One region of the Motilimonas thetidivivens genome, then DNA from elsewhere that is predicted to be linked to it. Evidence: predicted binding sites of a transcription regulator. Region 1 holds the regulator's gene; each other region holds the start of a gene.
The links. The regulator sigma-54, encoded in region 1, starts transcription at its own class of promoters, with help from an activator protein. The targets are predictions, from matches to a motif close to GTTGGCACGNNNNTNGNNT.
Positions count from the first base shown of each region.

Region 2: flgB (flagellar basal body rod protein FlgB) is a predicted target of sigma-54. The motif match lies at 2,223-2,241, and genes of this name have one in related genera.
Region 3: glnK (P-II family nitrogen regulator) is a predicted target of sigma-54. The motif match lies at 2,655-2,673, and genes of this name have one in related genera.

Region 1 covers NZ_JBKFDK010000007.1:138,494-142,727, reverse strand. Annotated here, with positions in the region: gene lptA (lipopolysaccharide transport periplasmic protein LptA) at 1-404, shown strand, start outside; gene lptB (LPS export ABC transporter ATP-binding protein) at 404-1,129, shown strand; gene ACK8OT_RS07650 (RNA polymerase factor sigma-54) at 1,215-2,666, shown strand; gene hpf (ribosome hibernation promoting factor) at 2,687-2,974, shown strand; gene ptsN (PTS IIA-like nitrogen regulatory protein PtsN) at 2,982-3,428, shown strand; gene rapZ (RNase adapter RapZ) at 3,440-4,234, shown strand, end outside.
Region 2 covers NZ_JBKFDK010000001.1:37,659-41,892, reverse strand. Annotated here, with positions in the region: gene flgE (flagellar hook protein FlgE) at 1-534, opposite strand, end outside; gene ACK8OT_RS00210 (flagellar hook assembly protein FlgD) at 574-1,362, opposite strand; gene flgC (flagellar basal body rod protein FlgC) at 1,373-1,795, opposite strand; gene flgB (flagellar basal body rod protein FlgB) at 1,798-2,193, opposite strand; gene ACK8OT_RS00195 (CheR family methyltransferase) at 2,407-3,261, opposite strand; gene ACK8OT_RS00190 (chemotaxis protein CheV) at 3,279-4,196, opposite strand.
Region 3 covers NZ_JBKFDK010000019.1:60,474-64,707, reverse strand. Annotated here, with positions in the region: gene ACK8OT_RS14105 (Fe(3+) ABC transporter substrate-binding protein) at 1-802, opposite strand, end outside; gene ACK8OT_RS14100 (ammonium transporter) at 1,024-2,256, opposite strand; gene glnK (P-II family nitrogen regulator) at 2,270-2,608, opposite strand; gene arfB (alternative ribosome rescue aminoacyl-tRNA hydrolase ArfB) at 2,879-3,301, shown strand; gene ACK8OT_RS14085 (YacL family protein) at 3,328-3,699, opposite strand; gene ACK8OT_RS14080 (winged helix-turn-helix domain-containing protein) at 3,880-4,234, opposite strand, start outside.

The DNA of each region.
Region 1 (4,234 bases):
TTGACAACAATACAACAACCTTTAATGGTAATGTGGTTGTTACCCAAGGCAGCATTAAAATGACGGCTAGCAAATTAGTCGGTATCCGCCATAAAGCGGGTGAAGAAGAAATGATCGCCACCGGCAATCCGGCGACCTTCTATCAAATGATGGACGATGGCAAACCCGTTGAAGCTCGCGCCAACAAAATTCGCTATTTGAAAAAAACCAATCAAATTATTTTGACACAAAAAGCCACCCTATCGCAGTTAGATAGTAATTACACCGCGGAAAAGATTACTTACAACATCACCACGCGCCAAATTGAGGGTGAAAAAGGCGATCAGCAAACTCGAACCGTGTTTCTTCCCGCACAAGTAGAGCAAAAAAATAAATCAAACTCATCTAATGAAACGGCGCAATAATGGCAATCCTTCAAGCAAAAGACTTAGCAAAAAGTTATAAAAACCGCCGTGTGGTCAATGGCGTTAGCCTGCAAGTTGAAACAGGCCAAATCGTGGGTCTGCTCGGCCCCAACGGAGCGGGAAAAACCACCACCTTTTACATGGTAGTTGGCCTGGTTAAACGCGACGAAGGGCAAATTTTTATCGATGATCAAGAGATCTCAAGTCAACCCATGCATGTACGAGCACAAAAAGGGATTGGCTATTTGCCACAAGAAGCGTCTATTTTCCGCCGTCTCACCGTGGCGCAAAACATCATGGCCATATTAGAAATACGTGATGAACTTTCTAGTGAACAAAAACAAGACCGGCTCAATGAGCTGCTCGAGGAGTTTCACATCACCCATATTAAAGACAGTAAAGGTATGGCCCTGTCGGGTGGTGAAAGAAGGCGGGTTGAAATTGCGCGAGCATTGGCCGCCGATCCGCAATTTATTTTGCTCGATGAGCCCTTTGCTGGGGTTGATCCTATCTCAGTAATTGATATAAAAAAAATCATAGAACACTTACGAGACAGAGGCTTAGGTGTATTAATCACTGATCATAATGTGAGAGAGACACTAGATGTATGTGAATATTCCTATATAGTGAGCCATGGGGAAATGATTGCCACGGGAACGCCGGCAGAAATTTTACAAAACGAACAAGTAAAACGAGTCTACCTTGGCGATCAATTCAAGCTATAGTTTTAAAGGTAACCCGAATTTGGATGCTTGAGCTCACCCCAACATCCAAGCTCTCATACCTATTGAGTGATGTAACAGGAATTTAATGAAACCAACCCTACAGTTGCGTTTAGGTCAGCAGTTAACGATGACCCCTCAGCTACAGCAAGCCATTCGCTTGTTGCAGCTTTCTACATTAGAGTTACAGCAAGAAATCCAAGAAGCCATTGAGTCTAACCCCTTGCTCGAAATTGAAGAAAACGAGCATAGCGGCGACGAGCCCAGCTACGACAATGATACCAGTAGCCAGCTTGAAACCAGTGAAGCCATGGCGCAAAACGATATTCCGGATGAACTACCCACTGATTCGACGTGGGATGACACCTTCACCACCAATGCGGGCTCAAGCAGCACAGGCGTTGGCTCAGGTGGGGATGACAGCGACTATATTTACCAAGGTGAAACCAGCGCTAACCTACAAGATCACCTGATATGGCAAATGGAGCTCACGCCATTTAGTGAAACCGACCGCGCCATCGCGCTAGCGATTATTGATGCCATCGATGAATCAGGTTACCTCACCGTTTCCAGTGAAGATATTTTAGAAAGTGTCGTATCCGATGATCTTGAGGTTGAGCTAGATGAAGTAGAAGCCGTGCTTAAACGGCTGCAGCACTTTGATCCCCTCGGTGTTGGAGCCCGCTCCGCACAGGAGTGCATGCTGATCCAATTAAACCAAATATCACCCGATACACCTTGGTTAGCCGAAGCCATTGCCATCATCAAAGAGCACATGGACTTACTGGCAAACCGCGATTACCGAACGTTAAGCCGTAAGACCAAGCTCAAAGAAGAAGAGCTGCGCGAGGTCATGCGTTTAATTCACACCTTAGAGCCGCGCCCCGGTAATGCGGTGGTTGAACTCGACGCCCAATACATAGTGCCCGATGTCTCGGTACAAAAGAAAGCGGGCCGCTGGGTGGTTGAACTTAACCCCGACAGCATGCCAAAAATACGCGTCAATGATCAGTACGCCGCCTTTGCCAAACAAACGCGCAATAGCGATGACAGCCAATTTATCCGCTCACATTTGCAAGAAGCCAAATGGTTTATTAAAAGCCTTGAAAGCCGCAATGAAACCCTAATGAAGGTGGCGAATTGTATCGTACAGCATCAAGTGGCCTTTTTTGAATACGGCGATGAAGCCATGAAACCTATGGTATTGAACGATGTGGCCGAGGCAGTGGAAATGCATGAATCGACCATATCTCGCGTTACCACGCAAAAATTCATGCACACCCCAAGAGGTATTTTTGAACTAAAATATTTCTTCTCCAGCCATGTAGCAACTGAAAGTGGCGGTGAATGTTCATCAACGGCCATTCGCGCACTCATTAAAAAACTAGTCGCAGCCGAAACACCAGCCAAGCCACTAAGTGACAGTAAAATCACTCAGCTACTGGCCGATCAAGGCATCAAAGTTGCCCGCAGAACAATAGCTAAATATAGAGAATCATTAAACATTCCGCCTTCTAACCAACGCAAGAGTCTATTATAGACAGTAACAGGAGAGTCGATATGCAAATAAACCTATCAGGTCACCACATTGATATCACTGATTCAATGCGCAATTATGTAGAAACGAAATTCTCTAAACTTGAACGACATTCTGATAGCATTAATTCCGTTTTGGTGATACTTAACGTCGAAAAATTAAACCAAATTGCGGAAGCCAAAATTAACCTAACCGGTGGTGAGGTTTTCGCTACTGCCCAAGATACTGATATGTATGCTGCAATAGATGCTTTGGTTGACAAATTAGATCGCCAAGTGATCAAGCACAAGGAAAAGCTGAAACAGTCTTAACTCAAATATGCAAATTAATGAATTATTAACCCAAGACTGCACGTTAAGTGCAGTTTCTTGTTCAAGCAAGAAAAAAGCCCTAGAAATCATTAGCGAGTTAGCAGCTGGCAAACTTAACATCGACGCTAAGGTGGTGTTTGAAAATCTGCTCACACGTGAACGCCTTGGCACCACAGGTGTGGGTTGCGGTATCGCTATTCCCCATGCCAGGATCAGCGATGAATATCCCGTTACGGGAATTTTTATCCAATGCGAAAGCCCTATCGACTTCAGCGCCATCGATAATCAACCTGTCGATTTATTGTTTGCCGTCTTGGTACCAGAAAGCCAATGTAGCGAACATTTAAAAACACTGTCACTTATTGCGGGTAAACTCTCGGATAAACAAATCTGTCGTCAGCTGCGTGCAGCGAAAACCGATGCAGAGCTGTTTGATGTGATCTGCACACCTTAAACGGAAAAAATATGAAACTCACCATAGTGAGTGGTCGCTCAGGCTCTGGTAAAACGGTAGCGTTGCGGGTACTAGAAGACCTAGGTTATTACTGTGTCGACAATTTGCCACTGCCTTTACTTCCGGCTTTAATCACAAGCTTACAGGACAATTATGAGGCAGTCGCAGTTAGCATTGATGTGCGAAACTTACCGCTTGATCCTAATGAGCTGCACACCACCATTCAGGGATTAGCGCAACAAGTAGAGCTAACTACTTTGTTTTTAGACGCAAGTAGCGCCATCTTGGTTCGTCGTTACAGTGAAACGCGCCGCTTGCATCCTTTAGCTAAGATGAAGTTATCTTTATCTCAAGCCATAGATCAAGAAACCGCGCTACTGGAGCCAATATCTGAATCCGCGGATCTGCGCATAGATACCAGCGATATGTCGATTCATGATCTCAGCGAATTGGTAAAACAGCGCGTGCTGGGACAAAAGAATCATGAACTCGTGCTGGTGATTGAATCCTTTGGTTTTAAAAACGGCTTACCTAAAGACGCAGATTATGTCTTTGATGCTCGTTTTTTACCTAACCCGCACTGGGTGCCGGAATTAAAGCCGCAAACAGGGCTCGATGCCGACGTACAACATTATCTGTCCGAACAGCCCTTAGTGGTTAAGTTTATTTGGCAACTGGAAAATTTAATTGGTACTTGGCTGCCTCACCTTGAGCGTAACAACCGCAGTTATGTCACCATTGCGATTGGCTGTACAGGCGGGCAACATCGTTCTGTTTACATCGCCGAAAAATTAGCCGAGTATTTT
Region 2 (4,234 bases), on a different contig from region 1:
TCCGATATCATGTTGGCTGCCGCCAGAAGGCAAGTTAAATGTCATATCCACTTGATCAGTTTTGGTTGGTGAGCCAACACTGGTACTGATTTGCAATGGGCGCGTTGCCGCCATACTAACCGAAGAAGGATTACCATTTTGATCAACTGGGTAAGCTTGTAAATATTGACCACTGGCATTTACCACATAATTGTCAGCATTAAGGTTAAAAGCCCCTGCGCGGGTATAGTTACGCGTCAAGGTCACGGTATCTTCAGCGGTAACAAAAAAGCCTTCACCCGTAATGGCCAAGTCAAGGGCGTTTTGGGTAAATTGCAAGCTACCCTGATGGAACTGCTGAGCAACTTGTGCGGTTTTTACACCATTACCCGAGTTGGTTTTGGCATTTGAGAAAATCGATGTAGCATAAACATCGGCAAATTCGGCTCGCGACTCTTTAAAACCAAAGGTATTGACGTTAGCTATGTTATTAGCGGTAACATCAAGGTCTTTTTGTGCCGCATTAATGCCGCTCAAAGCAATATTAAAAGACATAACTACTCTCCTATTTCAATCTTATCAAGCAAGCTAAGGTTAAATTCCCATTTGCGCTTTAAGCCGCGCAGCTGCTTGCTCAACAGTGTCACCTGAGTCAGTGTCAGGTGTTTCTGGTTTCGTAACTGGCTTGCTAGTCCCCACTTGAGACACCTCAAGCACATCACCAAGCAATACACTGCCAATACCTTGCAAGTTTAATACCACACCGTTTTTACCGCCGGCTAAACTGACACTTTCAACGTGACCATAGTTAGCCGTGGGTAAATCGACGCTTTCCCCATTCACTCTTGCATTTGCTTTAATTTTGTAATTGCCGGGCGGCATCATTTCGCCGGCCTCATTGGTGCCATCCCAGCTATATCGGACGTTTCCAGCTGGCTGATCGTTCATGCGAATAACTTTAACCAAGTTGCCTTTTTCATCTTCAACACGAACTGTCAGGTTTTGCATGGGTTGACCTGAAATCGCCACCCCTTCAAGGGTTTTACCTTCTGCAAGATGACCTTGCTCGGTAGGCACTAACACATTACGGCCAACCAAGCCCGAAGCTTGAAGTGCTTGCGTTGAGCTCATGATGGTGTTCATGTCCTCAAACTGTTTACCCATATCCGCAATACCTTCAGCGGTAGTAAACGAAGCCATTTGAGCAACCATTTGCGCGTTATCAACCGGTTTAAAAGGGTCTTGGTATGCAAGCTGCTGAGAGAGTAAGGAAAAGAAATCTTCTTGATCTAACTCTTTTTTGTTGGCTTCAGCAGCTTTATCGGAAATGCTCTTTTCTTCCCAATAAAGGCCATTGGCCGAGACATTATTAATCGTACTCATTTAATGCCCCCTACTGACTCTTACCCAATTGCAACGTTTTTGACAGCATTTGCTTTGCTGCATCCGCTATTTGCACATTGGTTTGATATGAACGTGATGCACTCATCATGTTGGCCATTTCTTCAACAACATTAACATTAGAGCGATAAATAAACCCATTATCATCTGCCATCGGATGCTCCGGCAGATACTCCTTAATCAGCGGTGCTTCACTCTCTACCACACCAAGCACTTTAACTTTCACGTTAGCACTTTGCTGACCTTGCGCCTTACTCAATTCTGCGGCAAAAACAGGGTGACGAGCCCGATAAGTTTTATCCACACTGCTGCTAACACTGTTGGCATTAGCCAAGTTACTGGCAGTGGTATTAAGTCTGACAGATTGTGCGCTCATCCCTGATGCGGAGACGTCTAATACTCTGAATAAGCTCATAATTATTGTCCTTTTATCGCTTTCTTGAGGGAGGCTATTTTACTGTTTAGAAAACTTAAACTGGCCTGGTATTCCATGGAGTTTTGCATAAAAAGGTTACGCTCAACTTGAACTTCAACCGTATTGCCATCCCCTGTATCAGGTTGAGTGGGGGTGCGAAATTTTATTCCCGGTTGGAGATTACTTTGCATAGAAAAATGACGCGTATTGGTTTTATCGAGTGAAAAACCGCCCCCTGATTTAGCTGCGGCAAGGGCATCAGCAAAATTAATGTCTCTTGCTTTGTAATTTGGCGTGTCTGCATTGGCAATATTACTGGCTAACATCTCAGAGCGCCTCGCACGAATGCCTAAGGTGTGCTGATGTATACCCAATGCTCTGTCAAAATTAATGGCCATAAGTCCTCCTGCCTAACTAACAAGAAACAAAGCAAACTGCGTGCCAAAAATACAAAGCACCTTTGATAAGGTATCCCCTTTGCAAATAATCAGAGTAAGCAATTGAAATAAAATGATTTACTAGCAGATGTGCATCTAAATAGCGGGATTGAAAAAATCGAGAGGAAAAGTGTTGCCATAAAAAAAGCGGCAATTTGCCGCTTTTACTTAGAGCTAGCGTCGAGGTGCTGGCTCCTTAAGTTTATAGACAATACCCGGATTACAGCGGATCATGTCATAACGATCTGTTAATCCGGTTAAAGACTCAGATGCCCCTAACATTAAATATCCGCCTGGGTTTAAAGCATTAGCAAATTGATTGAGGATCTTAGATTTAACCTCAGGCGAGAAATAGATAAGCACATTGCGACAGAAAATAATGTCAAACTTACCTAACAAGGTGTAGCTATCAAGTAAGTTGAACGACCGAAAGGACGCCAACTTTTTGACTTTATCTGATATCCGCATCCGTCCTGAGCCATCATTAATCGCCTCAAAAAATTGACGCTTACGCTCAGGCGAAAGCCCTCTAGCGAGCGCGAGAGAGTCATACTCGCCTTTCTTACAATGCTCTAGCATAGCACTCGATATATCCGTGCCAAGGATTTGAATACCATGGGGCATAGCGCCCGGCTTTTTCATTTGATATTCCAAAGTCGACATTGCAATCGAGTAAGGCTCTTGCCCAGACGATGACGCAGCCGACCAAATTTTAAGTGGTCGCTTATTGACGCTTAACTCCGGATATAATTTATCAACCAATAACTGAAATGGGTAAGTATCACGAAACCAAAGCGTTTCGTTTGTCGTCATTGCATCGATCACCGATGCTCTCAGGTCGCGCTCACGAAAGCTCATTGAACGCTGAATCAGCTCAGGGAGCGAATCCACCTTATATTGGCTTAATAGCGGAGATAAACGGCTCTTAACCAAGTACTGTTTATTTGCCCCTAAAACAATACCGCACTGAACTTCAAGAAAGTCAGAAAATTGTTTATATACTTCGTCAGACAACATTTTAGCAGTCAAATCAATGCCCTTAATTCTTAACTATTTACAGCTTCTTTCACAGCACTTGCTAATTCATCAGGATTAAACTTAGCGATAAAGTTGTTAGCTCCTACTTTGTTTACCATAGCTTGGTTGAACACCCCGCTTAATGAGGTATGTAAAATGATGTGCAAATCTTTGAGTGCGGGTGTTGCTCTAATCTCAGCGGTTAGGGTGTAGCCGTCCATTTCAGGCATTTCAATATCTGAGATGATAAGCGCAATTTGATCGGTAATCGGGCCATCTTTAGCCATTTCTTTCAGCATTACAAGGGCTTCTTTACCATCTTTAGCCAAAATGCACTCTACGCCTAATGAAGTAACCGCCTTCTTAACCTGATTACGCGCAACACTGGAGTCATCTGCAACTAAAATCTTACGCCCATGCACTTTTTCACTGGTATCCGGCGTCTTCAGCTCTTCGCTAACATCGGTATTAACCGGAGAGATTTGGTCTAGTATTTTTTCAACATCGATAATTTCAACCAGCTCATTATCGACTTCTGTTACCGCGGTTAAGTAACTAAAGCGCCCTGCGCCTTGCGGCGGAGGCATGATTGATTCCCAGTTCATATTAATAATGCGTTCAACTGAGTTAACTAAAAAGCCTTGCACTGAGCGGTTGTACTCAGAAATGATAATAAAGCATTTAGACAAATCTTCGATTGGGCGCCCGCCTGTCGCTAAACTCAAATCAATCACCGAGATGGTCTTGCCGCGAATATGAGCCACCCCACGAATAACCGGGTGTAACTTAGGCATGGAAGTCAACGGCGGGCATTGCAGAACTTCTTTTACCTTAAACACATTGATACCGTAACGCTGGCGTCCCATCAGCTTAAAAAGTAGTAACTCTAATCGGTTTTGCCCTACTAGCTGGGTCCGCTGGTTTACTGAATCAAGTAATCCTGCCATAACTGTCTCCGTTTATCATCCATCTGCATTGCAATCAC
Region 3 (4,234 bases), on a different contig from region 1:
CTTTATTTGGTGAATATTTTGTTAGAGATACACCACTGATGTTGACGTGAGTACCGCGGTTTTCTTGGTTAGGGAAGTTAATTTCTACAGCCGCTGCCCAAGAAGCTTGTTTTTCATCGTTCACCATTTTGCCTAGGTAGTAGTTGTTACCTAGAGAAACATCACAAAAACCTTCTTTGATGGCTTTTACTTGATCACGATCGTTACCTTGTGGCTTACGCGCTAGGTTAGCTTTTACGCCTTCTAACCACTTCTTGGTTTCTGCTTCACCGTGCGCAACGATCATCGATGAGATTAGTGCAACATTGTAAGGGTGCTTACCGCTGCGAGTACAAATCTTACCTTTGTATTTAGCATCAGCTAAATCTTCGTAGTTCAAAGTAGGCAATTTACCTAGACGATCTTTTGAAGAATAAACATTACGTACGCGTGTTGTCAGTGCAAACCATTGATCTGCAGGGTCACGATACTGGGCAGGAATATTACCTTCTAGCGTTTCACTTTGCACGGGTTGCACTAGATCTTTTTCAACAAGTTCAAGTGAACGGCTAATATCAACGGTTAACACCAAATCAGCAGGGCTTAATTTACCTTCGCGCTCAAGACGCTCAGCCAGACCTTTTTCAGCAAATACGATATTCACTTTAATGCCTGTCTGCTCAGTAAACTTTTCCATGATAGGTTCAATCAAGAATGACTGACGGTAAGAATATACGTTTACTTCTTCTGAAGCAGCCAATGCCGATGGTGCAGTAAATGCACTGGCTAACAGACTAGCGGCAATAAATAAGCCTTTTTTCACTTTAAACTCCTTTAGGTGTAATGATAACGATTACTATCTCGTTTATTATATCCATTTTTTTATCCTTGTCATCAGAAACAAGATAATAATCATTCCTATTCAGGAATAATTGAGTATTAAGCTTAGGCCAAAAACAAAAAAGCCCCAAACAAATTGGGGCAAACGTAGACAACGTGTTAAAAAAAAGAGGAGACATTATTAATCAATGTCTCCTCAAGGGTTTAACGGCTTGGACGTACCGTTACAAATTCAGGATAAGCATCAACACCACAATCGTGAATGTCCATACCACTTAACTCTTCTTCTTCGCCAACACGGATGCCCATGGTTTGCTTCAAAATCGCCCAGACAATGAATGACGCGATAAATACAAAGCCAAAGATAACCGCAGCACCGTATAGCTGTGCACCGAAAGTGGCATCTGCATTTGAGAACGGCACGACCATTAGACCAAACAGACCACACACACCGTGTACCGAAATCGCACCTACAGGATCATCGATTTTAACTTTATCGAACGCTACGATACTGAATACCACTAGACCGCCCGCTAAAACACCGATTAGTGCAGCAAATAATGGGCTTGGAGATAATGGATCAGCCGTGATAGCAACGAGACCAGCAAGCGCACCGTTAAGCATCATGGTTAAGTCTGCTTTACCCCACTTGATTTTGGTCACAACCAAAGCAAAGATAGCGCCGGTAGCCGCAGCTGCGTTGGTGTTAACAAAAATCTGGCCCACTGCTGTTGCATTTTCTGCATCAGAAATAAGCAGTTGTGAACCACCGTTGAAGCCAAACCAGCCCATCCACAAGATAAAGGTACCTAAGGTTGCAAGCGGCATGTTCGAGCCTGGGATAGGATGCACTTCACCGTTTTTACCGTATTTACCCTTACGAGCACCGAGTAACAATACCGCAGCCAATGCCGCAGCAGCACCCGCCATGTGAACAATACCTGAGCCTGCAAAGTCAGAGAAACCTGCAGCAGATAGGAAACCGCCGCCCCAAGTCCAGTAACCTTCAATCGGGTAAATTAAGCCCGTTAATACCACACTAAAGGCAAGGAAAGCCCAAAGCTTCATACGCTCAGCAACAGCGCCAGAAACAATAGACATGGCCGTTGCGACAAATACAACTTGGAAGAAGAAGTCCGACTCAAGCGAGTGATCGGCACCGTCTGCTTGGCTTCCAATGAGTGCGCCAAAGCTAGGTAAAAATCCACCTTCCGCATTATCAACGTACATGATGTTGTAACCCACCAACAAGTACATGGTACAAGCTATCGCATAGAGGGCGACGTTTTTGGTTAGAATCTCGGTGGTATTTTTTGAGCGTACTAAGCCAGCTTCTAACATGGCGAAACCTGCCGCCATCCACATAACTAATACACCTGACATTAAGAAATAAAATGTATCTAGCGCGAAGCGCAATTCAATCACAGTGTTTTCCATGATCCTATCTCCCTTACAGTGCTTCGTTGTCTAGCTCACCGGTACGAATACGCACCACTTGAGAGAGCTCATAAACAAAAATTTTGCCGTCACCAATCTTGCCTGTATAAGCAGCACCGGTGATAGCCTCAATTAAACGGTCAACATTGTCATCGCTAGTCGCAATATCAATTTTTACCTTAGGTAAAAAATCAACATTGTATTCCGCCCCTCTGTAGAGCTCGGTATGACCTTTTTGACGGCCAAACCCTCTCACTTCTGTCACTGTTAGGCCTTCTACCCCAACTTCAGCGACCGCTTCGCGTACATCATCCAACTTAAATGGTTTGATAATCGCACTAATCATTTTCATATTGTTCTCCCTAAGCATCATTTTTAATTCTTGTTACTTATACTTATTACAAGTCATGTGCCAACTTTTAAAATCATTAATATTCAATAGCTTATTGTTTTTATTATTTTAAGGATGACTTTTGTGCACCAGAACAATGCAACATGTCATTAACAATGCTCATTGACGGGGCAAAGGGTTCATTAATAAAGCAAGCGTGTTTTCAACCCTACCTATCCCTTCGGCGATAAATAACGTTACACTGTGGAGGACAAAGCAAGAGAACATACAGTGGATCACATCATCATTTCACAGCGGGTAATAATTCCGATTAAGGAAATTGAATTTACTCATATCCGAGCGCAGGGTGCGGGCGGGCAGCACATCAATAAGGTCAGTAGCGCAATCCAACTGCGCTTTAACTTTCTAATGTCGCCTTCGCTGCCTGATACCTATAAGGAAGGATTAAGTGCCATGAGCGATCAGCGCATCAGCAAAAATGGCGATATCATCATTAAGGCGCAAACATCTCGCAGCCAAGACACTAATAAACAAGAAGCCCTTGAGCGGTTAGTTAAATTAATCCAGCAAGCTAATGTAGTGCAAAAACGGCGTATTGCGACCAAACCAAGTCGAGCCGCAAAGGCAAGACGCCTTAATGCCAAAACGGTAAAAGGAAATGTAAAAAAAATGCGCGCTAAAGTGAGCTATTAATGAAATAAAAAAATGGCTTCACTGAATCAAAGATCTTCGCAAATAAACTGTTGGTAAGAACGCAGCATTTGCTCAAAGTCTTCTAGCCCAGCTAAGGCTAAACTCTCTTCATCGTAATACTGAAGATCTTCGGGTAATTCACTTTGCTCGGAAAGTAGAATGTTGGCAATCACTTTTGCCTCATCCTGATTAAGAAACAGCGAGAACTCACTGCCTAATAATTCAAACTGCTCCAGCGCTTGTTGCTGGAGCAGTTGAATTTGTTCTAATAAGCGCGCTATGCCTGCAAGATCGGTTTTTAGCTCTTGCTCCAACCAAGTTCCCATTGCCTCATGGCCCATGGAAAATTGGCACCTTATTGTTTTATATAGCACGTCACGCTTAAATTCAAACTCCAAAATCGAACCTCTTATTGTCAGTCTTGCCCGATTGAGGATTTTACCTTAGAGCTTGAACTTAGCACTCAACTTTTTGCAATCGTTAAACTTGCAACTGGTAAACCAGAAAGTCTCATCCTAAGTCAGCTCTGGTGTTATTTATTTTAAACTTTTGTTTAAACTGTCTAATTATCAGCGCTTTTAGTTTGCCGCTGTTTTTAATGCTGCTGCTTTGCTTAATACTTCTGTTGGTACTAATTCGTATGCAGCTTGTGGTTTAAGTACCACAGCAGACTTACTTGCCACCATTAGCATTTGCTTCAAACGGCTGTCTTCAAGCGGCTTAAGCAGCAAACCTTGAATATCAAGTAAGCTGTTAATGCCTAATAGCTCACGTTGCACATCAAAATGCGTGACTAATACGCGAATATCCGCAACCGCTGAGGTCTCACCCATACGAATACGTTTTACTAAATCAATACCGTCGGTATCGTTGAGTAGCGCATCGATAACAAGTAAATCAAAATCTTGCAATGCGAATGCTTGCTCAGCAGCT